Regions from separate parts of the Alteromonas sp. 4NS20-0143 genome, predicted to be linked through region 2. Evidence: predicted binding sites of a transcription regulator. Region 2 holds the regulator's gene; each other region holds the start of a gene.
What was found. The regulator sigma-54, encoded in region 2, starts transcription at its own class of promoters, with help from an activator protein. The targets are predictions, from matches to a motif close to GTTGGCACGNNNNTNGNNT.
Positions count from the first base shown of each region.

Region 1 (6,618 bases), on a different contig from region 2:
TGGCGAAAAAGTTTCAGAGAAAACGTCGCGCTGTTTGGTTTTGTATTTGTTGCGGGAGCTGCTTATGCCGCTGTTGAAGCTTTATACGAAGCTTCACTCTTTCAATGGATGACAAGTATCAGCGAAACATGGCAAGTAGACATTTGGCCTTCACACTGGCCTGTAGTCATGCAGGTACTGCTTATCTTTTCTGCATTTGAATTTGTTAACTATTGGTATCATAGGGCGTCTCACCGATGGGGATGGCTTTGGCGACTTTCAGGCCACGGTGCGCATCACGCGTTTAAAAAACTGAGTAGTATGAATTCACTAGCAAATCACCCGATAGAAGCTTTTTTTCTTATACTGCCAAGAGCGATTGTTGGATTTCTCTTAGGTGGAGAGTCGGTGGGTGCAGCTTTTGTTTCTCTCACGGCAGTAACAGCTTTACTTGCACACAGTAATTTAAGACTGAATTCAGTCATAGTTGGCTGGTTTTTTACGATTAACAGCTTCCATATTCATCATCACTCTCAAGTTATCAACGAAAGTAATACTAACTATGGTTGCGTGTGTATAATTTGGGCCCGGTTGTTTGGCACGTTTCACGATGCGGATACCAAAGACACCGAAATTGGCAATGTTCAGCCTAGTTATAAAAACATATTCACCCTGCCATTCAAGCAATAGGAGACTTTTTATAACTGGTGTAGGTCATTAAACCGCATTCAATAACAGACACGCTAAACCATAAAATGAATAGTCGTGTGTAAATCTAGGAAAACTTAGCTCTGCAAATGGCGGTGTATCCGCCATTAATGATTACGCAGAGCATCAATTAACTCGCCTTTACTCATGTTAGAGCGCCCGTCAATGCCAACTTCTTTGGCTTTTTGATAGAGCGCATCTTTAGTGCGATCTTCGTACCTGTTGGCTTTGCCACCATCTTTAGACGGCGTTTGTTCACTATTTGCTTGGGCATTTGCGATACGCGCCGACTTTTCTTTGCTATAGCCTTCGTCGCGAAGGGCTTCATAAGTATCGTCGTTTTTTATTTGGTTACCGTGGTTTTTAGCCATTTTAAACTCCTTTTTAAAAGGTGAATGAAGCTATGATGTTTGTAGTATTTCATACTTGGTATTTGCAAAGTCGGTTTAGGTTTAGATCGCTAACTAGCAATAACGCTGCACCGCAATGTAAAGACTTAACACGCCGCGAGGCCGAGACCTCATGCTAAAGGACGATATGATCTGCTGAGCAATTTAGCTATCTTGCTTTATACTAAAGCTTACCCAAATTATTTGATGCCGTTCGCTTTGGCGTCTACCCTGTGGACAGACAAGGCACGCAACACGATTATATTTGAATATACTTTCGGGTATGATAAATATTAACGCCCTTAAGAATAGAGGGCCATAGCAGCCGCAGAGGTAGTTTAAAACGATATGATTCAAGGATTATCACTGCCCCTATTCGTGACCTCCACCATTTGCTTGTTACTAAGCTTTTTCTTTGTACTGCTTTACCACCGCTTAACTTCTCGCCATGAAGAGTCGGTCAAATACTACTTAATTTTCTCGATTGCGGCATTGGTCAGCGGTATTTTCTTTGGTGCATTTGCGGTCATGCTCAATTCCGGTGATAACCTTACTTATCTTAGTATTTCAAACCGGATTACGGTGGTTGCGGCTATGTTTACCACGGTCTTAAGTCTGCATTTCTATCTGGCGTTCTTTGAGTTTGAAGCCCCAGCGTCTTTAAAATGGTGTTATGGCATTTGCGCCGCTTTCTCAGTAGCCACGGTAATACCGGGTTCGCTATTTCTCGACAATGCCTTTTATGCGACATCCTCTTATTACACAGGCCTCGCGTTCGGGCCACTGTTTGAGCTTTGGGGAGTGTGGATTTTAGTATTGGCGGTGTATTGCATTTTTATACTTTTTAGGGTGTTTTTACGACAGCGCAGAAGGCAACTACAGACACAAGAAAAGGAGCAAAAAGATAGCAATACCAGCACCGTTTTACTATTGCTTCTTGCCAATACAATTTGGATGGTAACTGGTGTGTGCGACATGCTAACAGGTGTTCAAGTTGCTGATTTACCGCCGCTTACATGGATTGGTTCATTTTTAGTGACATCGACCATTGCGTGGGCGCTGGTGTTGCACATCGATGACCTTTATGAAGAACGACGATTACTAAGCGATCGTTTAATGTACGATCATTTGACCCAGGCATTTTCTCGCAGTTACCTAGAAATACGCCTCACCGAAGCCGTAAATTTAATGCTAAGGGGAGAGCTTAAATGGTTATCAGTGTGCGTGTTCGATGTGGACAATTTTAAAACTATTAACGATCAATATGGTCATGCTAGTGGTGATGCGCTACTGACACGAATGACCAGTATTATTAAGGAAAATATTCGACAGTCTGATTGCATTGCGCGGTTGGGAGGTGATGAGTTCGTTATTTTATTTACCGAGACACAAAACGAAAATCACGCTCCTGCTATTGTTGAGCGCATTCGTGCACATGTGGCTAATACACAGTTTGGTGAAGGCGATAATGCCTTCAATGCCTCTTGTTCATTTGGTATTGTCAGCGTTACGCCCGATCAGTTAACGATGAACGACTTGCCCAATCAAATGCTATCAAGCGCAGATGAGGCCTTATACAGCGCCAAACACAAAGGCAAGAACGCCGTTGGTATGGCCACGCTAAGTGACTTGTCTTAGTCAGTTGATAGAGCCCGCTGGGTCCAAAAAGCTGATTCGCGATTAAACCCCTTCCATTCAGATAAAAATTCGTGCACCAAAGGTTAACACGGCCTAATCACACGAGCAGGATTTCCGCCAATGATCACGTTATCACCAAAGGATTTGGTTACCACAGCACCTGATGCAACCACCACATTATTTCCAAGCGTTACACCGGGGTTTATTACAGCCATTCCACCTACCCAGCAATTGTCGCCAAGCGTGATTGGTTTTGCGAATTCAATGCCGGTGGCACGCTGCACTGGGTCTATTGGATGTGTTGCAGTATAAAGACCAACTTGTGGTGCTAGCATGCAGTTATCGCCAATGGTGACCTTGGCGGCGTCTAAAATAACGCAATTGAAATTGGCGTAAAAATTCTCACCCACAACAATGTTTTCACCATAGTCACATTTAAACGTAGACTCGATGTAAAGGCGCTTTCCCGTTTCGGCGAACAGAGTTTTAAGTAACTGTGTGCGCTTTTTATGTTCAGTCTGACATGTGCTATTGAGTATATCTAACTGCTTACGGCAGTCTTTACGACGTGCCGTAAGGTGTTTATCTGAAGGAAAATAAAGATCGCCTGCGAGCATTTTTTCTTGTTCGGTCATGTAAATTTAGCGCCTATCTATTATAAAAGGTTCGGTAAACGATTATTTAGCGTCGGCGTAGCTTACAATAACCTTTCCTTTGATGTCTTGATTTTCAATCTTAAGATCAACCGGTCGCTCTAATATTACAGACCCGTGCAATGTCACGTTAGACCCTATGGTAAGTGTGGGCATGTGGTCATCCTCGTCTATCCACTTGCTGTCGCTGCTTTTATAAACGATGTTGCCGAAAATAACGCTGTCGCCTTCAATATCAATGTCGCCGTTAACAGTAGCTAGGTCTTTTTCGATTGTTACGTCGGTAATATGAATGTCGCCATTTACCGTTTGTATATTTCCGCCTATTTCACCATGAGAATCAAACGATATGTCGCCGTTCACCGTTTCTACATCTTGCGTGACAGTGACATGAGATGCGGCGAAAATATCACCGTTTACCACGTCAACTCTTCTCGCTGTTACGTGACTTTCCATGTCTAAATTACCGTTTACTATGCTGATGTCCTCAGCACTGCCGTGATCATCAATATCCACGTTACCATTGATTGATGAAATATCACCGGCATGCTTACCGCTCTTTATATCAACGTTGCCAAGCATAGTACTCACGTCGTTTCCATCCATAGCACTAGCGTTACCCACATGAATAACACAGCCGCTTAACAAGGTTGTACTAACTACAATCATGGCACCGGCGATAAAAGACTTTTTCATTTTCGTTCCTTTAAGAATCTATAATTTTATATTGAAAGCGAGAAAATTTGTGGCGTAACGCGGTACAAGATTATGTAAGTATTACGTCTTTATTCTCTCACTATTACTTAAATGTTGCGTAGCAGGTATTTAGCCAGTATGCAGACTAGCTAGCTGTTGCTACGTAGTATGTTGTTATCATGTAATGTGCCAAGTCGTAAAAGCGTTAATAAACATGGGCTTATGAAATATCGGGCTGCTGTGTAGTACAATGTTTTCGTAGGTTTGATTATTAAGTCACTGAAAAAGCTAAATTATGATTTTTTTCGCTATTTGTGATGGTGATGTGTGCAGCAGAAGATGTGCGCTTATTCAAGGTTTAAGCACGAAGCTAAACAGAACGTTCAGATAAGGTATGCATAAAGTAAGCGGCCGAGCTGCACTGTGCACCGTTTAAAAAGCGACAAAGTGTAGCTGCCTAGCAAGTAAATATGTTTTAAGCGTACGTTTGCTGATAAAAGGTCTGTAGTTTGCATAGCTTGTAGGTAGAAAGTTGAAGCAGAGGAAAGGATGGTGAGCGTTGAGGCTATTTCAATCAACTGGTCTCCTAAGCGGTCAACGTTTTTTATTTAAAAGGAAATTGCATGCAAGATAAGCAGTATCAGCTACACAGAGCTAAGCGTCAGGCATTGGCATGTTTACTGTTTGCGGCGGGTGTTTTTGTGATCACTATTCTCACTCAAAAATATCAGCCTGATATTGCTCAAACTTGGTGGCTAGGGCTTATCAAAATGGCAAGTGAAGCAGCCTTAGTCGGCGGGCTAGCCGATTGGTTTGCCGTCACTGCGTTGTTCAAACCTATTCCTTCATCTTACCCAATTCCACACACCAATATTGTGGCGAACAATAAAAACGCTATTGCGAATAACCTCTCTGAATTCGTAAAAGAAAAGTTTTTTAATCCTCATGCAATTGAAAAGCTGATAAGCGATAGTAACCCTGCGCAAGGTGCTGGCCGGTGGTTAGAGACTCCACAGAATGCGCAAAAGCTAAGCCGTTTTTTATGTGATGCGCTAAGCGGAATGTTAAGAGTATTAGACGATAAACCGGTTAAAGCCTTTATTGCTAAAACAGTGGAGAAAGGGCTGAAAAATCTCGATTTAAACCAGTTAATCGCTACCTCATTAGGAGCAGTAACGAAAGAGCGCCAACACCAAGTCATGCTCGATAGGCTTCTCGGTAAGTTAGCGGGGTTACTCAGTCAACCAGACACGCAAGAATACATTGCTGATACGCTGGTGATATGGCTTAAGACTGAATACAGCAGACTTGAGAAAATTTTACCTTCTAGTTGGATAAGCGAACAGGGCGCGTTAATCGCGGTAAAGGCTGTATCCTCTATTTTAGAAGATATCTATCAAGATGAAGATCATCCAATCAGGCATGCATTTGACGAGCAGGTCAATGAGTTCTTACACGACCTGCAGCACAGCCCTGATATGGAGCAAAAGGTAAACGGATTTAGGGAAAAGGTTATCAACGACCCTGCGCTAAAGAATTACCTTCACAACTCGTGGCAACGGTTTAACCTGTGGCTGTTAAAATCACTTGAAGAAAACGAGGGTAAAGCAGAGCAAAAGGTTGCAGGGTTATTACAGGATTTAGGGGCTTCTTTGCGAAATGATAGCCAATTATCCCATTCATTCAATCAGCATATCGGTGAGGCTGCAAAATACATGGCGCCTGAGGTAGCAGAGTTTCTTACCCGGCATATTAGAGACACGATCAATAGTTGGGATGAAGAAGACATGGCAGCGCAAGTAGAGTTGAATATAGGGAGAGACCTTCAAAAAGTGCGTATCAATGGCACCATTGTGGGTGGGGGAATTGGCGCAATACTGTTTGGCATAGAGATGCTTATTGGTTTGTGAGTATCTGCAATGATACTGAGTTGGTGAGAGTTGGTGAGAGTTGGTGTGAGTTGGTATAACCCGTGAGTTTGACTAGCCCCGCCGAGACCCATAGCATAAAGACGAATGAATAGTGAAAACGTTAATGCGTTTGCCGCGAGAGAACGGGCGTGTAAACGAACTTGCTCTCTATAAGAGCAAGCGTATTCGTCTTAAATTATTGCTGTTAACGTGTCCTTATTAAATTCGCCCTGTTAAATTTTTCTGCTAAGTGATTCTTACAATGCGGGCATAATTTCAAACTGGATTGGTTTATAGCGAAAGTTATTCGATTCGCCTGCTGAGCACGCCGTTAGGCCAACTATCATGTCCATCTTCGCTTCAAATACAGTGTAGTCACCGGCTTTACTGGTAGGCGGTAGCACCGCTATTTTACCCTCTTTGCTTACATCCACGTTCATAAAGGTGTTAAAAGTAGTACCGATGTGATGCGCGGGAATGTCGAATTCAGCAAATGCTGCCACTAAGTTGCCATGACATCCAGGAACTGGTGTTTCATTGGGATAGAAGTGTTTGAACGTGTCTACACTGCAAGGCGTTAAAAGAAAGTCGTGTTCCTTTACCGTGTCCTCAATAATTTCAAACATCACCTGGCTCTCATTAGAA
Region 1 covers NZ_BAAJLR010000005.1:60,593-67,210, forward strand. Annotated here, with positions in the region: gene AC27HD_RS11900 (sterol desaturase family protein) at 1-669, shown strand, start outside; gene AC27HD_RS11905 (DUF7218 family protein) at 795-1,058, opposite strand; gene AC27HD_RS11910 (GGDEF domain-containing protein) at 1,425-2,714, shown strand; gene AC27HD_RS11915 (sugar O-acetyltransferase) at 2,798-3,349, opposite strand; gene AC27HD_RS11920 (DUF4097 family beta strand repeat-containing protein) at 3,392-4,063, opposite strand; gene AC27HD_RS11925 (DUF445 domain-containing protein) at 4,687-5,973, shown strand; gene AC27HD_RS11930 (DUF1989 domain-containing protein) at 6,231-6,618, opposite strand, start outside.
Region 1: a site for sigma-54 is predicted at 4,239-4,257, ahead of AC27HD_RS11920 (DUF4097 family beta strand repeat-containing protein). Genes of this name have one in related genera too.

Region 2 (8,419 bases):
AGGTTAACCGCTAGCCACACTGAACGTCTCTTGGTACTTTGCATAACAGGGGCAAAGGTATCTTCATCGTCGTCTAGACCCGCCATACTCATCATGGAGTGTTCGGCGTCTTCGCGAATAATATCAACCACGTCATCAATAGTGATTCGCCCGACGAGGCGATTATTTTCATCAACAACAGGTGCCGAGAGCCAGTTATAGCGTTCAAATAGGCTCGCTACTTCATCGTCTGGCATGTTAACCGGAATGGCTTCTGACTCTTCATCCATCACATCAGAGACTGTGTCGCTAGTGTCTGCGGTTAAAAGCCGTGTTACTGGTACAATACCCACGAGGTTATCGGTGCGATTGACCACATAAAAGGTATCGGTGTTTTCTGGCAACTCGCCCTTGAGGCGGATATAACGCAACACCACATCAATAGTAACGTCGGGACGCAAGGTGATAGTGTCGGTATTCATGATGAAGCCGGCAGTTTCTTCACCATAAGATAGTGCTTGTTCGGCGCGCAGTCGGTCTTGTGCGTCCATGGAGTCTAGGATGTCGAGGAGGACAGTTTCTGGCAGGCTGCTTAGGGTCTCTGCCAAGTCATCGGTGTCCATTTCCTCAAGAGCGTCCACCACGTTTGCAGGCAGCATTTTAGTAATTATGCCGTTGCGAACATCGTCGGACAGTTCTTCTAAAATATCGCCGTGAAAGTCGCCGTCAATCAACTCCCATAGCTCGTCACGAGTGCGGCTAGGGCTAGACTCTAAAATGTGGGCTACGTCGGAAGGCGGAAGTTCAAGAAGGAGCTTTCTAACCGACACAAACTGGCCGTTACTCAGCGCATTGTTGAGCGTTCGCAATTGAGTTTGTACATATTTAGAAACGAGAGCTTCTGCCATGAAAAGCAATTCCTAACCAAGAGTGTGCCCAAAGAAAGCGTATTTCACGCCGTAGACAATGACCAAATAGATTGAGCTTATAGAATAGCGTATTTACCCTAGCAGTGTCATGATAAATACATTGTTTTAGAATGAGTTTTTACGTGTCAGCGGTTATGTTGGCTGTCTTGTCGGCAGTTATATCATCAGTGATATAAGCGTTTACATAAGAGCGTACATAAGCGCTTATATAAGACGTTATATAAACGCTTAGCCAGTGGCCAGAGGAGAGCTGGCCTATGGGAGGGCCTACGAGGTTACTCGTCTTCGTTAAAGCGTCCTTCAATGAGTGTTTCAATAGCAGCTAAGGCGTCCTCTGCATCATCGCCTTCAACAATCACGTTAACCTGCTCACCTTGATGGCTTTCAAGCATCATCAATCCAAGCACACTGCTTGCGTCGGCCTGTTTATCGCCTTTTTCAAGAATTATTTTGGCATCAAACTGATTAGCAAGCTGCACCAGTTGGGTTGCCGCTCTTGCATGAAGGCCAAGTTTATTGACGATGGTGAGTGTTTTCTCAATAGTCACTAGTATTTACGCTCTTTTTTATTATTGCGAGTGGTTAATTTAGCTCTCTGTGGCGTATCTGCACATCCGGATGAATTTCACCGAATGTTTTTGACAACGTCTGCGCAATATAGACAGACCGGTGCTGACCACCCGTACAACCAATGGCTACCGTGACATAACTTCTATTATTTCGCTCGAGATGAGGCAGCCATGTAGTAATTAAATTTTGGATTTGCCATACAAACTTAGTTACCACAGGTTGTGAGCCAAGAAATACTTCTACAGGTGCATCTAAACCCGTCAAATGCCGCAAATCAGGCTCCCAGTGAGGGTTCGGTAAGAAACGAGCGTCAAATACATAGTCGGCGTCTTTCGGTATGCCGTGCTTAAAGCCAAAAGATTCAAACACCAATACCAAACGAGAACTCTTTTTACCTAAAATCCGCTCGCGAATAATTTCGGCCAGCTGATGTATAGTGAGCTTATCTGTGTCTAAGTAGAGGTCAGCACGCTCAACAATAGGCCCAAGCAACGTTGATTCTGCCTTTATGGCCTCAGAGAGCGATTTATTTAATTTTGCTAAAGGGTGTAAACGTCTAGTTTCACTAAAGCGCTTTACTAACACGTCGTCACTGGCGTCAATGTAAACAATCGTCATCGACCAAGAGGAGGGAAGGTAGTCTAATATTTCTACCAAATCGTTAGGATTCTTTGGTAAATTGCGTACGTCGATACTCACCGCTACTTGATCGTATTCATCCACAACAGTATGGGTGAGCGTTGGTAGCAAATTGACGGGAATGTTATCGACACAATAGTAGCCCAAATCTTCCAGTGCTCTTAATGCCACCGACTTTCCTGAGCCTGAACGACCACTGATAATGATCAGCTTCACCGATATTTCTCCCTAAACAAAAAAATGACGAAAACGTCAATGTATCTTTTGAAACTGTCTTTACATGCCAAGTGCTGAAACAATATCTTCGTTGGTTTTGGCTCTTCGTATCGCTTTGACAGTGTCTTTGTCGCTGAGCTTACCAGCCACTGTCGCTAACGTTTGTAAATGTCCCTCTGTCTGTTCTTCAGGCACAAGCAGTGCAAAAAATATATCGACAGGTTTTTCATCGAGGGCGTCAAAGTTAATCGCTGGAATGCAGGTTACAATAATGGCCATAACGTGTTCTAAACCCGCTAAACGACCATGAGGGAGCGCTATACCGTTACCTATTCCTGTACTGCCCATCCGCTCTCTAGATAGAAGACTATTCAACACGGTGACTTGGTCAATGCTGGCATTGTCTTGGGCAGCAATATCGGAAATGATTTCTAATATTCGCTTCTTGCTATTGCACTGAACCGCACACTCGGTGCGGTCCAGGCTTACGATGGCTTTAATATCCATGCTTAATTATCTATTAATGCTTTTTCAGTTTTTCCTTATGCTTGATCACCTGCCTGTCGAGTTTATCAACCATGCTGTCAATCGCCGCATACATATCGGTATTTTCTGAGGATGCAAATACTTCGGCACCACTTAAGTGCATCGTAGCTTCTGCTTTTTGGTTTATTTTTTCTACGTTCAGGATGACATGCACATTAGAAATGTGATCAAAGTGACGCTCAAGTTTACTAAACTTCGTATCGACATAATTACGCAAAGAATCGGTGATTTCCACATGATGACCAGTTAGGTTGATTTGCATATTTCGTCTTCCTTTTAATATAACGCCTTTAGATAAGGCTTTTGCGTTGGTTAGACGGGGGTATCGATAAAGACTCCCGGTATTTTGCTATTGTCCGCCGAGCGACTTTTATGCCTTGCTCTGCCAACAATAAAGCAATTTTGCTATCGCTTAATGGTTTGCTTGGCGTTTCTGCTGCTACCAATTTCTTTATTAATGCACGAATGGCCGTTGACGAACACTCGCCGCCAGACTCAGTTGCCACATGGCTAGAAAAGAAATACTTCAATTCGTAAATACCGCGCGGCGTATGCATATACTTCTGAGTCGTTACTCGCGATATTGTGGATTCGTGCATATCCACCATTTCTGCGACATCATTGAGCACCATTGGTTTCATCATTTCTGGTCCGTGCTCAAAAAATCCCATTTGCTGTTGAACGATACAGTTAGCCACTTTCATTAAAGTATCGTTTCTAGACTCTAAACTCTTTATAAACCATTTAGCTTCTTGCATATGAGAACGAATGAACTGAGAGTCACTGCTGTTTTTCGCTTTTCGACTCATTGCTGCGTATTGCTGATTTACACCAAGCTTAGGCAAGCTGTCGGGGTTGAGTTCAACAGTCCAGCGACCGTTCTTCTTCGCCACCGATACATCTGGAATAACGTACTCAGGCTCTTTAGTAACTAAAGCACTACCTGGGCGAGGATTCAAGGTTTGAAGTAAACGCATGGCCTCGCGAAGTTCATCTTCCTTCAAACGGCTTTTACGCATGAGGGTTCTATAATCTTTGCTACTGAGAAGGTCTGAGTAGTCCTCAATCAGTCTTCTTGCTTCATCTAACCAAGGTGTGTCGTCAGCAAACTGGCGCAGTTGCACCAACAGACACTCTTGCGGAGAGCGAGAGCCAGAGCCGATAGGGTCAAACATCTGAATGCGTTTCAGTACACACTCAACTTCATCTAATTCGATTTCTTCTTCAATATTTTCGGTTTCGATATCTTCGAAGTTTACCGCTTCTAATATCTCATCTAGCGTAGCGGTTAAATAACCTGACTCGTCAATCGAGTCGATAATGGCAACGGCGATAGCTCTGTCAACATCAGAAAAAGGGGTTAAACGCATTTGCCAAAGCAGGTGAGTTTGAATGTCGTCAGTGGTTTCGCCTTGGAAAACGTGGTCATCATCGTTATTTGACGGGCCAGGCGCAGGTGCTGAAGAGGCTGAGTAATATTCGTCCCAGGTGCTATCAATTGGCAGTTCATCGGGTAAGTCGTTCTTTTCTAGAGCATCACCCGACTCTAGAGTGTCGCTGGACGCTGACGCGGTAGCTTCGATTTGGCTATCGTCATTGTCCATGTTGTTTTTTTCTGCCTGAGGCTCGTCATTACCTTCTTCTACTTCTAGTAGAGGGTTTGAGTCGAGGGCCTCTTGAATCTCCTGTTGAAGATCGAGTGTAGACAGCTGCAGCAGCTTGATTGCCTGTTGCAGCTGTGGAGTCATCGTTAGTTGTTGACTAAATTTTAACTGTAAAGATGGTTTCATCTATATCTTATTTTAATGCTCTTGAGTGAATATACCTGAGCGCTTATGAAAAATGACAATTAGGTTACACACAATAACTATAGCCTGAATTGTTCGCCTAGGTATACATCCCTTACTTTTTGATTACTTAAAACCTGTTCCGCCGTTCCTTGCGCAATAAGTTCACCATGACTTACGATGTACGCCTTTTCACAGACATCCAATGTTTCCCGCACGTTGTGGTCGGTAATGAGTATACCCAACCCTCTGTCGCGCAAGTGCTGTATTATCTTCTTTATATCATTAACTGATATGGGATCAACACCAGCAAAAGGTTCATCAAGCAAAATAAATTCAGGTTTTGCTGCTAATGCTCGTGCTATCTCTACTCGGCGACGTTCTCCACCGGAAAGACTCATACCCATACTATTACGTATATGGTTGATATTAAATTCATCAAGTAGCGCATCGGCTTCTTCTTCCTGCTGCTGTGAATTTAAATCCTTTCTGGTTTGTAAAATCGCCATAATATTTTCATGCACAGTTAGCTTTCGAAAGATGGACGCTTCCTGTGGTAAATAGCCAATACCGCCTCTTGCACGCTCATGCATAGGCTGATGAGTTAATTCATTATCATCAATAGATATTTGGCCTTTGTCTGAGGGAACCAACCCTACAATCATATAAAAGGTCGTGGTTTTTCCCGCGCCGTTAGGCCCCAATAACCCGACAATTTGCCCGGTAGAGACTGACAGGCTAACATCAACCACTACCTGTCGTGATTTATATGCTTTAGCAAGGTTCTTTGCACTAAGAGTTGCCATTGTTACTGCTCGCCTTTACCGTCGTTGTCGCCGTTACCATTGTTGCCGTCACCGTTGCTACCGTCATTATCCTCGCTGCTCTCGTCTTTCGCTTTGCGAATAGACTCAGGCGTAAATACGGTAGTAACGCGCCCACTAGCATCACCAGCGCCGCCTGTGGCTAGCAGTTGTTCTGTGATCATATCAAAAGTAATGCTGTTGCCTTTAACTTGGCTGGTGTCCTGTTTTAGTTCTGCGTTTCCGGTAAGGGAAATAGTACGCTTAGCCACTTCATAGCGTATCTCGTTCGCCCTTGCAGAAACAGGGTTACCGTCTTCAAGCTCTTGCGAATAGCTGGCTGGGTTTCCACGAGCAACAAAAATCTCTCGGCCGCTTCCTTGGGATGCAATAACTTCAACTTCGTCAGCCTCGATAGTAAGCGAGCCTTGGGTAATAAGTACGTTATCTTTATATAGCGCTGTCTTATTTTTACCATCAATGAACTGAGAGTTAGAGCCAATCTCGATAGGCAGCGTAAAATCATTTTCATTGCCTAATGCCGGGCTAGTGCAAAGCACTAGCAGCGCACTAGTTGCTAGGAGAATACGTAGTTTGTACATGGTCGATAAGCTCATATTTTTGGGTGCGCAGGTTTGCGTTGAATCCGTTACTTTGAATAACATATTGCATGCCGCGTATTTCTACGGGTTGATCTGACGTCATCTGCTTGTTATCCAAATTAATTTGAATGTATTCAGTGGTAATTGACTTCACAAAGTCGTCCTGACTTTGGTTTTCAATTGTCACATTGTTTTCTAATTGTATTAATTCATTGTTATACAAGGTTCCCTCTTGCGCTGTCACGACCCAAGGTGAACCTGCATCATTCGTATAGAGAGTGTAGTTCGGCCGGTCGAAAGAAACAAAGCCAAGCTGGTCGTAATGCTCCATGGAAGAAGCGAACACTTTATGATTCAGTTGCCCTTCATTGTTATAAAGGGTTGTGGTTAAGTTTTTAGCTTTATAAGCAGGCTTTAATGCATCCAGTCCTTCAGACGTTTCTAATACTGGGTCTTCTTCCATCCAGGTAGGAATGTACATCAGCATGGCTAAAATAAATAGCGCTGAAATACTGACGCCAAGTCGGTTGAAACCAAATTGATTCACACGCTGGCCCCGAAAATGTCATTGCTTACGCCTTGCGCCTGCAAAATCGTGTCACTTATCTCTCTCACTGCCCCAAAACCGCCCGGTAGGGTTGTGATCCAATTTGCTTGTTTTACGACGAAGGGGTGTGCGTCGGCAACGGCTATTTTAACGCTCGCATGTTTAAACATGCCGGTATCAGGCATATCATCACCAACAACGGCAACGTGTTCAGGTGATAGTTCAAGGCGGTCCATAAGCTGTTTTAACGCGTCGAACTTGTTCTCTTCGCCTTGAATAATATGCGCTACATGTAACGCCTTCATTCTGTTTTCAACGATGGCTGAGCGTCTACCGGTAATCACCGCAACATCAATGTTATGACTGACAAGTGCTTTAACGCCGTACCCGTCGCGAGTGTGAAAGGCTTTTAATTCCTCACCGTTATTTCCAAGATAAATCCGTCCGTCTGAAAAAACACCGTCAACATCACACACCAACAGTTTAATATTGGCTAGTGCATCAAATAGGTCCGTATTGAGTTCGGTGTACAGCGTGGTTGTCATATCTGGTTTCTTGTTCATTTACAGCACTCCTGCTTTTAATAGCATATGCATATTAAACGCGCCGACTGGATGGTCATTATCGTCAAGCACCATGAGTGCACTTATTTTAAAACTCTCCATAACATTGAGAGCTTCAACGGCGAGTTGGTCGGCTGTGGTTGTTTTGCCGCCTTGGGTCATTACGTCACTCACCGTTGCCTCATGAAGGTCGACCCTAGCATCGAGGATACGGCGAAGGTCGCCGTCGGTGAATACGCCCGTTAGCTTACCGGATTCATTCACAATACCGGTCATGCCTAAGCCTTTTTGCGATATCTCAAGAAGCGCTTGGGCAACAGTTGCTGTCGGTTCTATTAGCGGAATATCACTGCCGGTCAACATAATATCACTGACTTTTAACAGTAGTTTTCGCCCAAGGGAGCCCCCTGGGTGTGATAGCGCAAAGTCGTCGGAGGTAAATCCTTTCTTGTCGAGTAATGCCACCGATAAAGCGTCGCCCATCACTAATGTAGCGGTAGTGCTTGTAGTTGGCGCTAACCCTAATGAGCAGGCTTCCTGTTCCACACTGATGTTCAGTACTACATCGGCGTACTGACCTAGCGTACTGGAAATACTGTTGGTCATGGCGATGACTTTAACGCCAAGGCGCTTTACAACCGGCAGTAAATTCACCAACTCGCCGGTTTCGCCTGAATTTGAAATAGCCAAAAGCACATCATTTTTACTGAGCATTCCCAAGTCGCCATGATTCGCTTCACCTGGGTGCATGAAAAAGGCTGGGGTGCCTGTGCTTGCCAACGTGGCGGCTATCTTATTGCCAATATGCCCCGACTTGCCCATACCGCTAACTACCACCTTGCCAGAGCAGGCGTAAAGCATTTCGCAGGCAGCAACAAAACTCTCGTCCAGTCGCTGTGCTAAATTGCTAATTGCACGAGCCTCAATGTCGATGACACGTTTTGCAGAGGTAATGTAGTCGTTTTGTTTATTAGTCATCATCCGAACAGCCAAAATTGATAGCCTATGAAGCAGGCTAAAAGTATTGCACCATTTGTGCGGGATATTTTACGTTTGCCAATTAAGTCAAAACTAAACAGAAATAGTAGCAATGTTAAACCCAACATGACGTACATATCTCTATTGTGTACGTCTGGGTCGAGAAGCCCAGGTGCGATAAGGCCAGGCAGACCCAGCACCGCAAGCAAATTAAAAATGTTAGAACCAATAATATTACCTAGCGCCAGGTCATCCTCGCC
Region 2 covers NZ_BAAJLR010000002.1:653,201-661,619, reverse strand. Annotated here, with positions in the region: gene mgtE (magnesium transporter) at 1-887, opposite strand, end outside; gene AC27HD_RS06610 (HPr family phosphocarrier protein) at 1,184-1,456, opposite strand; gene rapZ (RNase adapter RapZ) at 1,491-2,333, opposite strand; gene ptsN (PTS IIA-like nitrogen regulatory protein PtsN) at 2,394-2,840, opposite strand; gene hpf (ribosome hibernation promoting factor) at 2,854-3,141, opposite strand; gene AC27HD_RS06590 (RNA polymerase factor sigma-54) at 3,170-4,669, opposite strand; gene lptB (LPS export ABC transporter ATP-binding protein) at 4,747-5,472, opposite strand; gene lptA (lipopolysaccharide transport periplasmic protein LptA) at 5,475-6,071, opposite strand; gene lptC (LPS export ABC transporter periplasmic protein LptC) at 6,040-6,618, opposite strand; gene kdsC (3-deoxy-manno-octulosonate-8-phosphatase KdsC) at 6,615-7,163, opposite strand; gene AC27HD_RS06565 (KpsF/GutQ family sugar-phosphate isomerase) at 7,182-8,159, opposite strand; gene AC27HD_RS06560 (calcium/sodium antiporter) at 8,159-8,419, opposite strand, start outside.

Region 3 (8,419 bases), on a different contig from region 2:
AACCAGGTAGATGACTTACCTAACTCATACAAGCGCTTCTTAATGAACTACTTTAGAAAAGCACTTGAGATCATGGGAACGCCCATCAAGATTGAGTTTAGAGAAGGGGCCAACCCGTTTGAAGGCAAGAAAAATAACTTAACGCTAGCGCAGCAGCGTAAACGCCGTCGCATGATGTCTTTCTATAAAGACAAATAGTACGAGCAAAATAGTAAAAAACCGACGATTACTTTTGAGTAACTCGTCGGTTTTTTGTTTTAAAGCTCAGTTTTACCGTTTTATACCTGTCTCGTGCTTAATAACAATTTCTTTACAGCAGCATTTCAGAACAGCAGTATTTTAGGATAGCTATTTATAACAGCTTTCGAACCCGCTTCATTAACAACGATTCTTTTGGTACATCAACACGCTGTATTAGCTCATCCACGAGTGGATCTGAGAAATCGGTAGGAAATGTGGTGGCTATTTTTATGATTTTGTCGTGCTTTCTAAATACGTAGGTAGATGCATAAAGTGTGGGGGCTTTTTCAGACTCAGCCGTAATGCCAAGTCGCCACCCATCGGCAATTCCTTTTACCTTATATGGTGCTGCTGGGCTAGAGAGAGTAAGAGTAAGTTGCTGTGCTTTAGCTACCGCACTCGCTTTTGCTAGGTCGACATCGAGTTGCTCGTTTAACAGCGTGCGATCATCTTCAGTTATTTTGTGTGTAAACGGGTAAACAATCACATCAATGAGGGCATCTTCATAAGCAGGGTGAGTATATCGGGTAATGGCGCCACTAAATGGATCTGCAAAAAGTTGGGTGTCTAGCTTAGTAAACTGCCCAAATGAATTAGGCACTGCTAAGTCATGCTGGTAATTACTTGCCTCAAGAGCGCGATAAAGGAATTCTGCTGTAAAAATTCCTTCGTTGACTGCATTGTCTTCCCACTGCCTAATTAGCGTTTCGGCATGTTGAAGGTTTCCACTTTCAGCCTGTTTCTGTGCACTTGTCTTAACAATATGGGAGTTTATTTCCATTCCTCGCCACTGCAGCGTAATTTCAGCAAATTGAGTGGATACTTTCCCCACATTGGCTATCAACAGTTCGTAGTCATTATTCTCTGCATAAGGCTGCAGCGAGGTTAAATATGAGGTTGCCTTTAGGGCAGACACAAATTCGTCGGGAGTAATACTATCTTCTTCGCAGCGACTCTCTGGCTCGTTGCACAAGGCCACGAGCTCAGACGACGGGTAAGTGGAAAACACAGAGACTGGTGCAGAAACACTATTTACAGCAGGGTTGGTCACAACGGCGTGTGCTATGGGTGAAAAAGTACCAATAGAAAGGAGTGCTCCAGTTGAAACCATAGCAAGAGACAAGGAGGCTATTCGAAAAGCGAAGCTGCGAAAGGTCGGCATAATTGGCTGAGTTATTCCTTTAACGTTTTGGTTACTGTACTGGTTATTTCACCGTCAGTCACTCGGGTTGTTATCGTATCGCCATTATTCACCGCCTCCACACTGGTTATCGCAGCGTTCTCAGCGAGAGTAATACTGTAACCTCTTGCCAGCGTAGACAGTGGACTTACCGATTGAAGTAATGATGCATTTGAGGCCAGCTGTTGCTTTTTGGTGCCAAGCAGCGCGGCCATGCTATTGAGTAATCTCGTTTTCACGTAGGCCAAGTTACTGTTTGATTGCGCAAGGCGTTGTGCTGGGTTTTGTCTATTCAGCCGGCTAGTTAGCGATTGCAGTTGTTTATCAGCGCCTGCTATATCTCGCTGCATTTTGTGCAGTAATTGCAGCTGTAACCGGTCTAGTGATTGCCATTGGTGCTGTATTTTACTCTGTGGGTGTAAGTTTTGTAATCGCTGACGTTGAATGGTCAGTTGTTGTTTGTTGTTCACGAGCTTTTGTGAAATTGCACGGTGTAAACGCTGGCGTTTTTGTACCAGCTTTTGCACAATTTCGTTCGAATCTTGGCTTAAAAGCTCAGCGGCAGCAGAAGGGGTTGGAGCACGCAAATCGGCTACAAAATCAGAAATAGTAAAATCGACTTCGTGACCAACAGCACTCACAATAGGTAAATGACTGGCCGACACTTCTCGCGCTAATGCCTCATTATTAAAGCACCACAAGTCTTCTAGCGAACCACCGCCACGGGTTAAAAGCAGTACGTCAACTTCATTTCTTTCATTGGCTTTCTTAAGAGCCTGAATAAGCTGAGCCGGTGCAGTTTCCCCCTGTACCATTGAGGGGTACACAATAACCTGTGTTTGCGGGCTTCGACGTTTTAAAACGCTAAGTACGTCGTGAAGGGCGGCGCCACTTGATGAGGTGATCACGCCAATACGAGTAATATAGGTGGGTAAGCTTCGTTTTATTGACGCGTCGAACAGCCCCTCATTGTTGAGTTTCAGCTTTAACGCTTCAAAGGCCTGTTTTAAAGCGCCTTCACCGTCACTTTCCATGTGTTCAACAACTAGCTGATAGTCGCCTCTAGCCTCATAAAGACCCACCGACGCTCTCACTAATATTTTATCGCCTTCTTTCGGGCGCTGACGCACCGAGCGGTTTGAGCCCTTAAACATGGCGGCACGTACTTGTGCTTTGTTGTCTTTTAACGTGAAGTACCAATGTCCTGATGCTGCACAGACAAAATTGGAAATTTCAGCAGACAGCCAAATCAGGCCAATTTCGCCTTCAAGCACGGTTCTAGCCAATCGATTTAGCTTTGTTACTGTTAAAATTTGTCGAGATGTAGATGGCGAATTTGTAAACATAAAAAAAATCACATGGTTTAATACAAATAGAGTTTACCTTAAAACCAAAAAACACTACAATCACGCCGCAATTAACCCTCAACTGAATAGGTGTTGTTGCATGCTACGTATCATCCAAGAAGCCCTTACTTTTGACGATGTGTTGCTAGTTCCTGGCCACTCAACCGTCCTCCCTCACACAGCAAGTCTACAAACGCGTCTTACGCGCAATGTGACAATGAATATCCCTATGGTGTCAGCCGCCATGGATACGGTTTCTGAAGCTCCCTTAGCCATTGCATTGGCACAAGAAGGTGGAATCGGGTTTATTCATAAAAACATGAAGCCTGAAGAGCAAGCCAAACACGTTCTTGAAGTTAAAAAGTATGAGAGCGGTGTAGTATCCGACCCTGTTACAGTAACTAAAGACGCGACCATTGGCGACGTTATTGCTTTATCGAAAAGCAAAGGTTACTCAGGTTTCCCTGTTACCGATGAAGAAAATAACCTCATTGGTATTGTGACAGGCCGCGACCTTCGCTTCGAAAAGCGCTTAGAGCTTCCTATTAGTAACGTGATGACGGGCAAAGACGACCTTGTCACGGTGAAAGAAGGCGCTAGCTCTGACGTGGTTCTTGACTTGATGCATGAGCATCGCATCGAGAAAATTCTTGTTGTGGACGACGCATTCAAACTTACCGGCCTTATTACGGTAAAAGATTTCCAAAAAGCAGAAAACAAACCAAATGCCTGTAAAGACTCACTAGGTAGATTGCGTGTTGGTGCGGCTGTTAGTGTTGGCCCAGGTACTGACGAACGCATTAAACTATTAGTAGATGCGGGTGTTGACGTGCTATTAATTGATACTTCACATGGTCACTCCCAAGGCGTTATCGACCGCGTGAAGAAAGTACGCCAAGATTACCCTGATGTACAAATTATCGCTGGTAACGTCGCCACTCGTGAAGGTGCAAAAGCACTAGCGGATGCGGGCGTAGACGCAGTGAAAGTAGGTATAGGCCCGGGTTCAATTTGTACAACCCGTATTGTAACCGGTTGTGGTATGCCGCAGATTACTGCCGTTGCCGATGCGGTAGAAGCGCTTGAAGGGACTGGTATTCCAGTTATTGCTGATGGCGGTATTCGTTTCTCAGGTGATATCGCCAAAGCATTAGCAGCAGGTGCAAGCTGCGTGATGGTAGGCAGCATGCTTGCAGGTACCGAAGAAGCACCGGGTGAAGTTGAGCTTTTCCAAGGCCGTTACTACAAATCTTACCGCGGTATGGGGTCGTTAGGCGCCATGAACCAAAGCCATGGTTCATCAGACCGTTATTTCCAAGAATCCAATAATGCTGAAAAATTAGTACCAGAAGGTATTGAGGGTCGCGTTGCTTATAAAGGACCGATTGCCAATATTATTCATCAGCAAATGGGCGGCCTTCGCTCAGCAATGGGCTTGACCGGGTGCGCTACTATCGAAGAGCTTAATACCAAAGCACAGTTTGTTCGCGTAACGTCAGCGGGTATGGGTGAAAGCCACGTGCACGATGTGAGTATTACGAAAGAAGCGCCAAACTACCGTTTAGGTTAAGGCGAGTTATCGTTCAGCGTGGGTATAGTGTCTAACACAACCACGCTGTAAACCCACCCATGGGAGCTTGGCCTCGGCATCCATGCCTCGGACAGGTTGTTTACAAACACTTTGCCCACGCTATATGACGCCATATGACGTAATACGTCACAGTGTGGCTTAGTGGTTGAAAAGAAAAAAAGGCTTTTTATGAGTTCAGACATACACGCTCAACGAATACTTATTTTGGATTTTGGTTCGCAATATACACAGCTAATAGCACGTCGAGTGCGTGAAATAGGCGTTTACTGCGAGCTATGGGCTTGGGATGTAACCGAAGAGCAAATTCGCGCATTTAATCCTCAAGGGATCATATTGTCAGGCGGTCCAGAGTCGGTAACCGAAGAAGGGTCACCGCGAGCACCTGATTATGTGTTTGAGGCCGGTGTTCCTGTTTTCGGAATTTGTTACGGTATGCAGACCATGGCTCACCAGCTTGGCGGCGGCGTGCTTGGGTCAGACAAGCGTGAGTTTGGTTATGCTCAAGTAGAGGTAATTAAACCAAGTCCATTACTAGATAAGATTGAAGATGCTATCGGCGATAACGGAGCAGCTCGTCTTGATGTATGGATGAGCCACGGCGACAAAGTGTCTGCTATTCCTGCTGGTTTCGAGACCATCGCCCAGACTGCGTCTTGCCCTCATGCGGCTATGTATAACGAAGAAAAACAGTTCTACGGTGTACAGTTTCACCCAGAAGTTACCCACACTCGCCAGGGCATGCGATTATTAACGCATTTCGTCATGGACGTGTGTAAGTGTGAAAAGCTATGGACTGCGGGTGCGATAATTGAAGATGCGATTGAGCGCATTAAGCAAAAAGTCGGCGATGATGAGGTCATACTCGGTCTTTCTGGTGGCGTAGACTCCTCGGTGACGGCCATGCTTTTACATCGCGCTATTGGCAAAAACCTTACCTGCGTATTTGTTGACAACGGGCTGTTGCGATTAAACGAAGCCGACCAAGTTATGGAGATGTTTGGCGACCACTTTGGTTTAAATATCATTCGTATCGATGCTGAAGAAAGATTCTTAGCGCGCCTTGAAGGTATTGAAGATCCAGAGCTTAAACGCAAAGCCATTGGCAACGAATTTGTTCGCGTTTTTGATGAAGAAGCCGGCAAGCTTGCTAATGCTAAATGGTTAGCTCAGGGCACTATCTATCCTGATGTAATCGAATCTGCAGGCTCGGCCACGGGCAAAGCCCACGTTATTAAGTCTCACCACAACGTAGGCGGTCTCCCAGACGATATGGCGCTCGGGCTTGTTGAGCCATTGCGTGAATTATTTAAAGATGAAGTGCGCAAAATTGGTCTTGAGCTTGGCCTGCCTTACGACATGCTATATCGTCATCCTTTCCCTGGGCCAGGTTTAGGGGTTCGTGTACTTGGTGAAATTAAGAAAGAGTACTGCGATCTCTTGCGTCGTGCCGATGCTATCTTTATTGAAGAGCTATACGCCGCAGACTTATACCAAAAAGTGAGCCAAGCATTCACCGTATTCTTACCGGTACGCTCTGTAGGCGTTATGGGCGATGCGCGTAAATACGACTGGGTAGTTAGCCTTCGCGCTGTTGAGACTATCGACTTTATGACGGCGCATTGGGCACACCTGCCTTACGACTTCCTAGGTAAAGTGTCTAACCGTATTATCAACGAAGTAGACGGTATCTCTCGTGTGGTATACGACATTTCAGGTAAACCACCTGCTACTATTGAGTGGGAATAAAAACACCCCGCATAACCCATTGATCAATATGGGTATTTCATATCAATAAAAAGGCCTTACAACTATGCAAGGCCTTGATTAACAAGGCTTCTGGCTTTTATATGCTTAGCATCTTTACAAACAATTGTTGCTATTGCAGACCATAAAAGCCATGCCCAATTCCAAAACCAGTTCAAAAAGTAAAAGCCGTAAGTCCAATCCAACTTATATCACCGAACGCCACGAAGTCTTAGATGGTGAAGCTATAGTGCTGCGCACCAAACAAAGCAAAGACGTCTGGCAATTTCGTATGCGTGTTCGTGGTGAAGGTGCCTACTATCGTGAGTCATTGCGCACAAAGCATTTGGGAACTGCCATAGCCCGAGCCAAGAACAAATGGGCTGACATCACAGCAATGGTTAATGCTGGTAAAAAAGTATTCAGTATCACCGTTTCTGAGATGGTTCAGATTTACCTAGACCATCGGCAACGGCATGTTGAACTTGGCTTACGCTGTGCCTTTTTCGTTATAATCATTCAATTTAGTAAAAATACTCCCAACTATGATGGGTTGAGTAAGCGAGGAATGGTCAGATCAGTAATTTTAGGGGAATAGAACACCTGTTCGCCATGATGTGTCAGTTTTTTTTACAGATTTAATTTTTTCGTTAATATATATAATAAATATCAATCGCTTAAGCTTTGGCTTGTTTTTTGCGATTTTATTGGAAAAGCGGTTTCATGAATGTAAGCAGGAGTTTTAAATGAAAGGTAAACTTGGACTTGTATTGAAGTCTGCCATAATGTTCACAACTATATTGAGCGGTACAAACGCAACTGCTGGTCTGATTTTCGACGCAGAAATCAGCGCTAATTTAGTGCGCCCCCTTGAAGGCACTGGTTCGGTATTCTATAGCCAAAGCAATAATCTGCCTGCTGCACCTTCTGCAAGTGGTTTTGGTGATGTTAATAATAGCCTTGGGCAGGACGATCCGAACGGCTACGGTGGAGGTACTACCGGCAGTCAAACCTATGGTGCCGGCGTTTCCTGGGGTGAGGGTTCAGCAGTAAGTTCTGTTGGTTCGCCTTTCACATTTACGCTAGGTGGTGGTGTTGATGGTACCGCGTGGGGTGGTGCAAACACCAACGCAAGTCTTCTTCTCGACCTCACCGGAACGCCCATTGGGTCAAGCGTCGGTGGTTTAGCCAATGCTGCAGTTGGAGGTTATGCCTATGACGGTTCAGACACAGCTGGCGTAGATGGGAAGTACACGTTTAATGTGGAATTCACGATCAATGCATTACTCTCCGGTGTCGCAGGCTCAATTTTTGATGGCGCTGTAGGAATTCAAGTCGATGTATTTAATTTCACGACTGGCGACTTGCTGTCAGGTCTTCATAATCCTCGAGTCAGTGGAACAGGCATTAACGGCACAGTTGATATGACTGAAGAAGCTCGCATCGATCAACTGGGTGATGCTTGGACTTTTTCTCTATCAGCCGAAGATATTCTTGCCAACGGTGGTTCAATTAGTGGAAACTACATTGCTGAATTCGATTTTGTTATACCAAATGACCCTATTACTGCAAATAGCATCTTTCTTACTATTGATACCTTTGCTGTCGGTGAAGCTACACATGTTTCAGAGCCCTCAGTGTTTGCATTACTTGGGCTAGGCTTGATAGGTATGGCAGTTCGCCGCAAACGAGTTCTTAAATAAACGTTGTTTGTTCGCTATTTAAAGGCTACTCACTTCAAATGAGTAGCCTTTTTGATTTTCGACTCAGCACAACAACTAAATCCATTTCATCATCTGCATGTAGATAAGTGTTCTCTATATGCATGACCGATGTACCAGCAATTCGAGCTATGTCTTGATACTTGGCACCAGACCTAACCCGTTCAGTAATTCCAAAATGTCGAAGGGAGTAAAACGTTAAGTTGTCATCTTTGTAATCAGGCAATCCCATAAGCAACATCAGCTCCCGCCAACACGAGTACATCTGCCGTTGAGTTAGCATACCGCCATCAACTGAGAACACGTAATCATCACCCATCCGATGAGCATTCGCCATCGGATTTTTTTATGAATTTTAAAACAGCTTTAGACACCGCGTTTAATGCCAGTACTCAGTTTCACTCATTTGACAAGCTTTCAGCTTTCTTAGACCCAACTATCATTGATGAAGCTTTTGTTGATGCAGGTGTGGCAACGGTCAGAAAGCGTCGCTTACCGCTTGAATCGGTGATGTGGTGTGTCATGGGAATGAGCCTTTTTAGACAGGAATCTGTGTGGAATATTGCCACTAAGATGGATATCGCACTCCCCGGTAAAG
Region 3 covers NZ_BAAJLR010000003.1:110,582-119,000, reverse strand. Annotated here, with positions in the region: gene der (ribosome biogenesis GTPase Der) at 1-198, shown strand, start outside; gene AC27HD_RS07810 (hypothetical protein) at 353-1,402, opposite strand; gene xseA (exodeoxyribonuclease VII large subunit) at 1,414-2,766, opposite strand; gene guaB (IMP dehydrogenase) at 2,867-4,336, shown strand; gene guaA (glutamine-hydrolyzing GMP synthase) at 4,526-6,103, shown strand; gene AC27HD_RS07790 (hypothetical protein) at 6,255-6,698, shown strand; gene AC27HD_RS07785 (PEP-CTERM sorting domain-containing protein) at 6,847-7,803, shown strand; gene AC27HD_RS07780 (hypothetical protein) at 7,838-8,158, opposite strand; gene AC27HD_RS07775 (IS4 family transposase) at 8,170-8,419, shown strand, end outside.
Region 3: a site for sigma-54 is predicted at 6,784-6,802, ahead of AC27HD_RS07785 (PEP-CTERM sorting domain-containing protein). Genes of this name have one in related genera too.

Region 4 (8,419 bases), on a different contig from region 2:
AAGCAATTGTAGGATTGACAGAAAGCGGAACCACGCCGAAATTAATGTCTCGAATTACTACATCACTGCCAATTATCGCCATGTCTCGTCATGAGGGCACGCTGAACGCAATGGCCCTCTATCGCGGTGTTAAGCCAGTATTTTTCGACTCGTCTAACAGCGAGCCAGGCAAACTTAAGCACGACGTTGTAGCTTGTTTAAAAGAAAAAGGCTTAGTGGAGAGCGGTGATAGTATTATTTTGACCTACGGCGATGAAATGGAAAAAGTCGGTGCGACGAATACACTTAAAATTGTAGATGTTGAATAACTAGAAAGATTAACTCTAGAGAAACAAGCTTAACGCCCGTTTTGAATAAGCGGCCTTAAGAAATCGGCAATGAATGAGTATTTTGCCAAATAGCTAAATAGCTAAATAGCTAAATAATTAGCACAAAAAAGGGGCGCAAGCCCCTTTTTTATCAATATAACTAAGTAATTAGTTCATCGCTGTTTTTGTTACAACCTTGAGATTGTTTTCAACGTTCTTCACGTCAGAGGCGTTTTTCGCAATCTCTACCGCTAAGTCTTCCTCAGCATCAGAGTCTACGGTGCCCGTAAGCACAACATTGCCGTCTTCAACGTCTACGTCGATGTCAAAACCTGAAATATCAGAGTCCATCAGCAAACGAGTCTTAATTACTGTGGCGATTTTCGCATCAGTCAATTCGCTTGTACCTTCATCGACGCCGTCTTCAACGTCGTCAGACATATCTGAGGTCATTGAATCCATGTCAGAGTCTTCGATAATTGTAAGCTTATTATCTACTGACATGACGCCGTCGATATTAGCAACTAACTCTTCAGCGAGCTTTTTGTCCACTGAGTTATCGACTTTACCGGTTAAAATAACGTCTCCGTTTTTTACGTCGGTATTAATATCAAAAGAATCTAGGTTACCATTGAACAGCAGCGTAGCTTCCGCTTTGCCATCAATCCATGCGTCTTTGGCACCTTTTTCCCATGCGTTATCTGTTTGGCTATCTGAATTCATATCACCTGCAACAGCAGCAGTAGACAATGATGTAGCAACAATAATAGATAGTATTGTACGTTTCATAACATTTCTCCTTTGTTGAAACTCACAAGATATGTTGCTAAGTTCATGCCAACGCAGTAAGCACTTGTTATATATGGCTTTATTTAAATCCAATTACAAATAGGAACGATATATTTGCAAAGTTTGCTTACTTTCAAGCAATTTTTACTGATTCTCATTTAGATTAATGCTGAGTTGATAAACTCACCTATTTATCTCAAGCAGCTATATAAGCGCTTATATAGCGAACTCAAGCGCCTATATAGCGAAGCATATCCTTCAATATAGATGAGTGTTGGGTGTACAGGTTGAATTCTGAATATTGCACTGAGGTATTAGAGTTCTTAGTACATCAAGTCGCCGAAGGATCTGTTCATAGAGATAAGATGTTTTCGACATTAGTCAGTGTGGTTATAGGGTTTATCACAGTTGTACTGGTAAGATGAACCCAGTAGAGTAATTTAACCAAACGCATTTTTTGCGGATGTTCACACTCAAAGGCACGCATTTAGCATGTGCGGTTGAGCACTTGCACAAGTTGCATCACTTTGCATAGAACAGACATAGCTTACCTCAGCCTTAAGCCTATGTGAGTCTTAAACAGTTAATATGGATATTTAATGGACATTTTTCTTGTATCACTTTCGGTATTTTTTATAGCAGTTAGCGCTGCACCTTTACTGCCATCGTCTCATTGGCTAGTAAGGGTCTGGGAATTTCCAAGGTTACAACTCGCGGTGTTAATTACTGCGGTACTTATCACCCTACTCTGCTATAACGATCTTTCACTGCCTTTTTGGCTGCATGCTGCACTTGTCGCAGGGTTAGGCATAAGTTTACTGTATCAGGCTATTTGGATTTTTCCTTACACTGGGCTTTATCGCAAAGAAGTACACTGGGAAAGAAACCCGCAAAAGCAGCGTACGATAAGCATTCTTTCCAGTAACGTTTTTATGCCTAACAGCAATTATCAAAAACTTATCGACCATATCAACAATAAAAAGCCCGACTTTGTAGTCACCCTGGAATCAAATGAAAAGTGGGAGCGTGCGTTAAAGCCTATTGAAAAAGACTACCCATACACGCAGTTTTGCGCCTTGGAGAATCTTTACGGTATGCATTTGTACAGCAAGTATGAATTTGATGAGCACACGCTTCGCTTTATAGTGGAAGATGATGTTCCGTCGGTAAAAATAGCCATAAAGGTTGATGGTGAGCGTGTCATTCTTCAGTTTCTTCATCCCAAACCGCCTAGCCCCACAGAAAATGAATATGCTCGCCCAAGAGATATTGAACTTAATATAGTAGGACAAGAAGTGGCGCAGACGGCGGGGCCTATCATCGTTGCGGGAGATTTAAACGATGTGGCATGGTCGCCTACGACTCGCAAATTTAAAAAGATAAGCGGACTTTTAGATCCTAGGGAAGGACGCGGCTTTTACAACACATTTCACGCTCACTACCCGTTAATAAAATGGCCGCTAGATCACGTCTTTCATTCTTCACACTTTGCGCTAGTAGACCTAGAGAGGCTCTCTGATATTGGCTCAGATCATTACCCACTTTACACCGAGCTTGTGCTTAAAGAGGCGAATGAAAAGTAGGACCAAAGCGGTTACAAGGACTAAAGCCAAGCTCAAACCAAATAGCTCGCATACAAAAAAGCCCCCAATTTGGGGGCTCACTCATTACAACCTGTCAGTGAAGTAACGTTGCGTGCTGGCAGCGCTTGTGTGAAAGGGCTTATGGGAAAGCGCTCCGATTTACATCTTATGACTTCGCTGAGGCCGACTTTTTCGTGCACCACATAACGCTTTCACACGCATCTTCACGGCGTTTAAAATGTGCGAGTCCTACCAATTTTCCTTCTCGCGGCCACACTGCTTGTTTTAAAACTTCATTATCTTCAACAGTGAGGTGTTCACTGCGTAGCTGAATTTCTACCGCTTTTTTGTTTGGTTTTATTAATGTGGGTATCGCATCCACAATTAATGATTTATCAACGCATATGTATTCTCGTTTAACGGGGTCGCGAACAACGCCAATAACGTTGTCGTCGCTGATAATTGCAGGCCACCCCTCTGAAATTCGGCTTTGGCCGAACATGATAAGCGTAAAGGCAACCAATACAAAAAGTGTTAGCCCAACAAACTGGGTACTCAGGTCTGGGGCCACAATAACAATTACAGCAACCACCGCAGCAAAGAATATCCAACCGCCAAACACTCTGCGCATGGCGTTAGGTGAAATACCTGAAATAACATCGACAAGGCGTAGCGTTTGCTTGTCGTAGTGTCGAAGTTCTACAGAGGACTGGGATGACACAGAATTAACCACCATTAATAAGAAAATAAAAGTAAAAAAGATGACCCTTTAGTTTTACGTGTGAGGCATAGCTAAAGGTTAAAAAAAGGCTAATACATCGATAATACATCGATAATACATGGGTATTACACTGGTATTAAATGCATATAATCTAAAAAAATAACTTTAATAAGTTATTGAAAAATAATTACTTAACCATTGTTGTTAGATTACCAAATAACCCTTCTATCGCATAGCGTTAATCGTGTAAATAAAGTGAAAAACCCTATCCTGTAGTGATGTGGATATTTGCCTGTAATTTTTACCCTTTTATTTACAAAGATGCGCAACGCATCTCTACACTTCAAAGCAAAAAAAGACAAAAAACCATATAAAACAATTAATTAAACAATGGATCGACTATTGCTTATCTAGTGCTAAGAATCAGTCGTTTAAGACGAAAGTATAAGAGCACATCCAGTTCACGCTCTTATCCGGTAAAAGCCTCCTCTTATAGCGATGAAAAAGGATAGTTTAAATGAATGCACCAGTAAGTGTGATAACGATAGTGAAGAACAGAACCGAAAAGCTCTGCAACCTCATTTATCAGCTTGAGGCATGCAGCCCTACTCCTGATGAGTTACTCATTGTATGGATGACACCACCGTCTGATTTATCTTTAATCACAAGCGACAAGTTCAACATTGAACATAAATTTGTCAACCAGGAAGAGCTCCCAATTGCGAAGGCAAGGAATAAAGGAATGTTCGATGCGAAAAACGACCTGTTAGCGTATATCAGTGTCGACACTATTTTTTCGCCGGCATGCCTTAAAGAGGCGGTATCAACATTCGCTCCATCATCAATTATGAGAGCTCCGGTGCGCTTTATTCCAATCACCTCTCGCAATCAACCGTATGCTGAGCTTTTACATACCAAAAACGAAATTAGTACAGATAAACCTTTTTCTGTAACACAAACAAGCGACACTTCATTTAACGACGCTTTACCGAAAGCGAGTTTGCTAAAAAATACAGGGTCAGTAGACAAACAGGACAATAATCATGGAAAATTTAGTAACGATAGCAGTGCTTCTGCAATGTTTTTTATACGTAAGGCAGACTTTGAAAAAACCAACGGCTTCGATGAAACCTACGACGGTTACGGGCTAAACGACGAAGACTTCTTCACCCAGTGCCGCAATGTGGGATTATCACTTACCGACCATCCTTCCATTGCTTTCTCTCCCGCACGTGACCTCACACGATGCCCCGTTAACCATCTATTAGATTTTGTCCATAACGCACAAGTTTTTCGTGAAAAATGGGGGCTTTATCCCCGTAAAGATATTCTTTGTGCCTATGCCGATAAAGGATTAATCAATAAAGACTTTGAACACAGTAGTATTCGTGTGGTTCGCTTGCCAAGCGAAGATGAACTCTTTGAAAGCAAAAAAGCGCTAGCACCAATTGATAAACCTAAAAAACTGGAGCGCAAGGTAAAAAAGCCCTTTAATAAGGTGCTTGCTGAGTCTAAAGCGCCTTTTGCATCGCCAGCTGATAGACCTAAAGGTAAGTCGAGGGCTTTGAGGTTCTTACATGGCACAGAGAGGAAGTCTGCCTAGTTGAGTCGTACACAGAAATAGTTAAAGTGTTATTCCCCCTACTTTTTCTCCGATTTTCTCTAATTTCCTAAGCTTGTCTATAAGATTAAACAGCTGACAAGTTGCACATAAAATGTGTGTCTATTACATTGTAAGGTAAGGTTTGCCGAATGCGTTTGTAATGACCATAAAGTCTCAGTATATTTTTGCCCTTTTGCTTACTGCCACCGCAGTTTCTCTATCCTTTTTTATCATTAACGATTTATTGAGCGACCAGCGTCAAGATGCAGAAATAATCAATATTGCCGGCCAGCAGCGAATGCTTTCTCAAAGAATTGCGTTGTTACAGTCAGCCACTAATTTGTGTGGCAGCACGCAGACCAAAAGCTATTTAGCATCCTCATTAGATAAGCTCGAAAGTAACCACGCAAAACTCATCGCCCTTGATAATTTATCAGCCGCACACAAAGACTTATATTTTGGGAATGTAAACCTCGATAAAGCCGTTAATACCTATGTAAAAAGCGGCAGAAACAAACTTGCGAATGCATCTAGTACAACCAATGCAATGAGTGAAGTCAGTGAAAGCAATAAAGAATGCTCCACAGCACCTTTGCTAAACGCATCAGTTCAACTATCTGCTTCATCTTCGATAATTGCAGATTCCACGCAACTTCTTAAGCACTTAGATATGGCCGTCACCTTATTTGAAAACGAGGCCAACGCCCGTGTGAACAATGCAGAAAATTTTGCGCTGTATCTTTGGTTAGTAACCTTACTACTGCTTATTATTGAGGCGGTATTTGTTTTTACGCCAATGGAAAAGCAAATACGTCGTTCATTAGCCCGTCTCACTAAACTGAAGAACGTGGCTATGGAAGAAGCAGAGAACGCAAAACGGGCAAGCCAAGCAAAGTCCGACTTTCTTTCTAGCATGAGCCATGAACTGCGAACGCCGATGAACGGGCTTTTTGGGATGATTGAACTCGCCATTGATACGCCTAGTAAAAGCAATATCTACCTTAAAAAAGCGAAGAGTTCAGGTAGGCAGCTACTCTCTCTTATCAACGATATCCTCGATATTTCAAAGATTGAAGCAAACAAAATTAAAGTAGAAAAAGTGCCTGTCGATCTGCTTCAAGTGTTAGATGACGTAGTGTCGTTGCAACGTGTTTTCTGCCAAAAGAAAGGGCTCGAGTTTCATTACCATAAAGAGGCTAGTCTTCCCCCCATTATCGAGGGCGACGTGACTCGTATTTCACAAATTCTTCATAATCTACTGAGCAACGCAATTAAGTTTACCTCATCCGGCAGCGTTTCATTGAATGTGAGTCACGCCATGTCGGGCGATTCACTTTTACTCACGTTTGATATTATCGATACTGGGATTGGCATAGAAGAAGGTGTCATTGACAAAATTTTTCAAAAGTTTGAACAAGCCGACCAAACCACTACCCGCCAGTTTGGCGGAACGGGGCTTGGTTTAAGCATCGCAAAACAGCTGTCGCTGCTGATGGGTGGCGATATAGACGTGCGCTCAGCGGTAGGAAAAGGGACGACCTTTTCATTTACTATGAACACACAGGAGGCCCGTTTACCGCCCATGTCCGTTCAGTCTAAAGCAAATATTCGCTGTGCCATCATCGACGACTTACAAACGAGTAGAGAATATCTGGCCCATATATTGGCTTCTCTGCATATTGAAGGTACCTGCTATTCTTCGGCCAGCGACTTTTTAAACCACACGCCTTTTGACTACGACGCTATTATCGTCGATTTAGCAATGCCGGACGTAAGTGGTTTAGACCTCATTGAACAATTGAAACACAGTAAGCACAGTGCCCTGCCTAAGATAATTGTAGTGTCCGCGGAATTAGAAAGGCTAAACGGTCAGGACACGCTTACGGAAGTGATATGGCGTTCACACGCTAAGCCCATCAATAGACGTGAAATAGAACAAGATTTGCGTAAATTACTTGCCAGCCCTTCTCCTATTTCTGAAACGCCAAAAACTAAGGTAAAGAAAAAACGCATACTGCTAGCGGAAGACAATGAGATTAACGCGGAAATTGTCAAAGCACTTTTACAGCAAGAAAACTTCATTATTTTGCACGTTAAAAATGGGCAAGACGCCCTTGAGGCCTGTATCAAGCATACCTTTGACCTCATTCTCATGGATTGCAATATGCCGGTGATGAGTGGTATTGAATCTTCCATATCTATTCGAGCCACTTTAGACTTAAAAACACCCATTATTGCGTTAACAGCGAACGCATTCACCGAGGATAAAGAGGAGTGTTTGGCGGCTGGCATGAACGACTTTCTTACCAAACCTATAGACAAAGACACCCTAATTACCTGCATCAAAAAGTACCTAGGTGAATGACCTAGCCTTAATGCTTAACATTACCCCATTAACCCATTAACCCATTAACCCATTGCACCTTTACCAGAGTTTTATTCTTAGCATTATAGCTATTGCTCTGGCTTGCACATCAGCTAGAGCAATAGCGTAATGGTTAGCATCATGTTACTGATACTCAACTTCCTCACTGGTATAGCCCGGTGCAATAGCAAGATTGTCTGTATTTGCCAAGCTTGCCTGATTTTTCAGCCACAATTGATATTCACCTGTTCGCAGACTGGCTAATTTAGTGCAATCCACGTTCCACCTTCTGAGCAAATACCCCGCCATTGCAGCACGAACTTGAAGTACCAATACGCCTTCTTCCATGGCGTAGTCTAGCTCTATCGCAGTAGGGTATTTGATATTTTTAGGGTGAGGAACAATTTCAAGGGGAATCATTCTTTGCCACGCCTCGTCACAGTCTTTGAGCTCATTTTCATTAGGTGTATCTTTAACCGTAACCTTGCTAATACGGGTTAATACAAAGTCTCGAAAGCTCTGAGACTTTCTATCAAATGCGCGAACATGCCACCGCTGCCCGTTATCAACAATACTATGGGGAACCAGCTCTCGCGCGCCAGAGCCGCTTGAAAGCGACGTATAAATCACGCTCATGGCTTTTTGATTCACAATAGCTTGCACTACTTTAGCCACGACAAATATATCTGGCACGTTAAGGGACGATGCGCTTTCAACGGGAAAATGAATATCACCGATAGCATCAAAGCCATCTGAAATATCATTGGCTAATTTGACTAACGTACGTCTAGCATCGTGCTCGAAGAGTGGCAAAAAGGATTCTGTTTGAAAATACCGCTTTTCTTGCGCTGAATACACCAAGTTGTCAGGCGCTAACTCTTTGTACAACGTAAAGTCTCGAGAGCCGGCAGACAGCCCCACTTCGAAGCGCTTAATAAGGTCTTGTCGATGAATAGCGCCTTTAAATAAGAGGCAAAAATCGATGTAAGCCAGTCGCTGGCGTTGTGAAAAAGAGATGGTATCTAGCATTAAAGCGCCTCATTATTTTCG
Region 4 covers NZ_BAAJLR010000001.1:121,766-130,184, reverse strand. Annotated here, with positions in the region: gene pyk (pyruvate kinase) at 1-308, shown strand, start outside; gene AC27HD_RS00530 (BON domain-containing protein) at 477-1,097, opposite strand; gene AC27HD_RS00525 (endonuclease/exonuclease/phosphatase family protein) at 1,697-2,680, shown strand; gene AC27HD_RS00520 (hypothetical protein) at 2,847-3,401, opposite strand; gene AC27HD_RS00515 (glycosyltransferase family 2 protein) at 3,919-5,004, shown strand; gene AC27HD_RS00510 (response regulator) at 5,165-7,369, shown strand; gene AC27HD_RS00505 (WYL domain-containing protein) at 7,514-8,398, opposite strand.
Region 4: a site for sigma-54 is predicted at 1,132-1,150, ahead of AC27HD_RS00530 (BON domain-containing protein). Genes of this name have one in related genera too.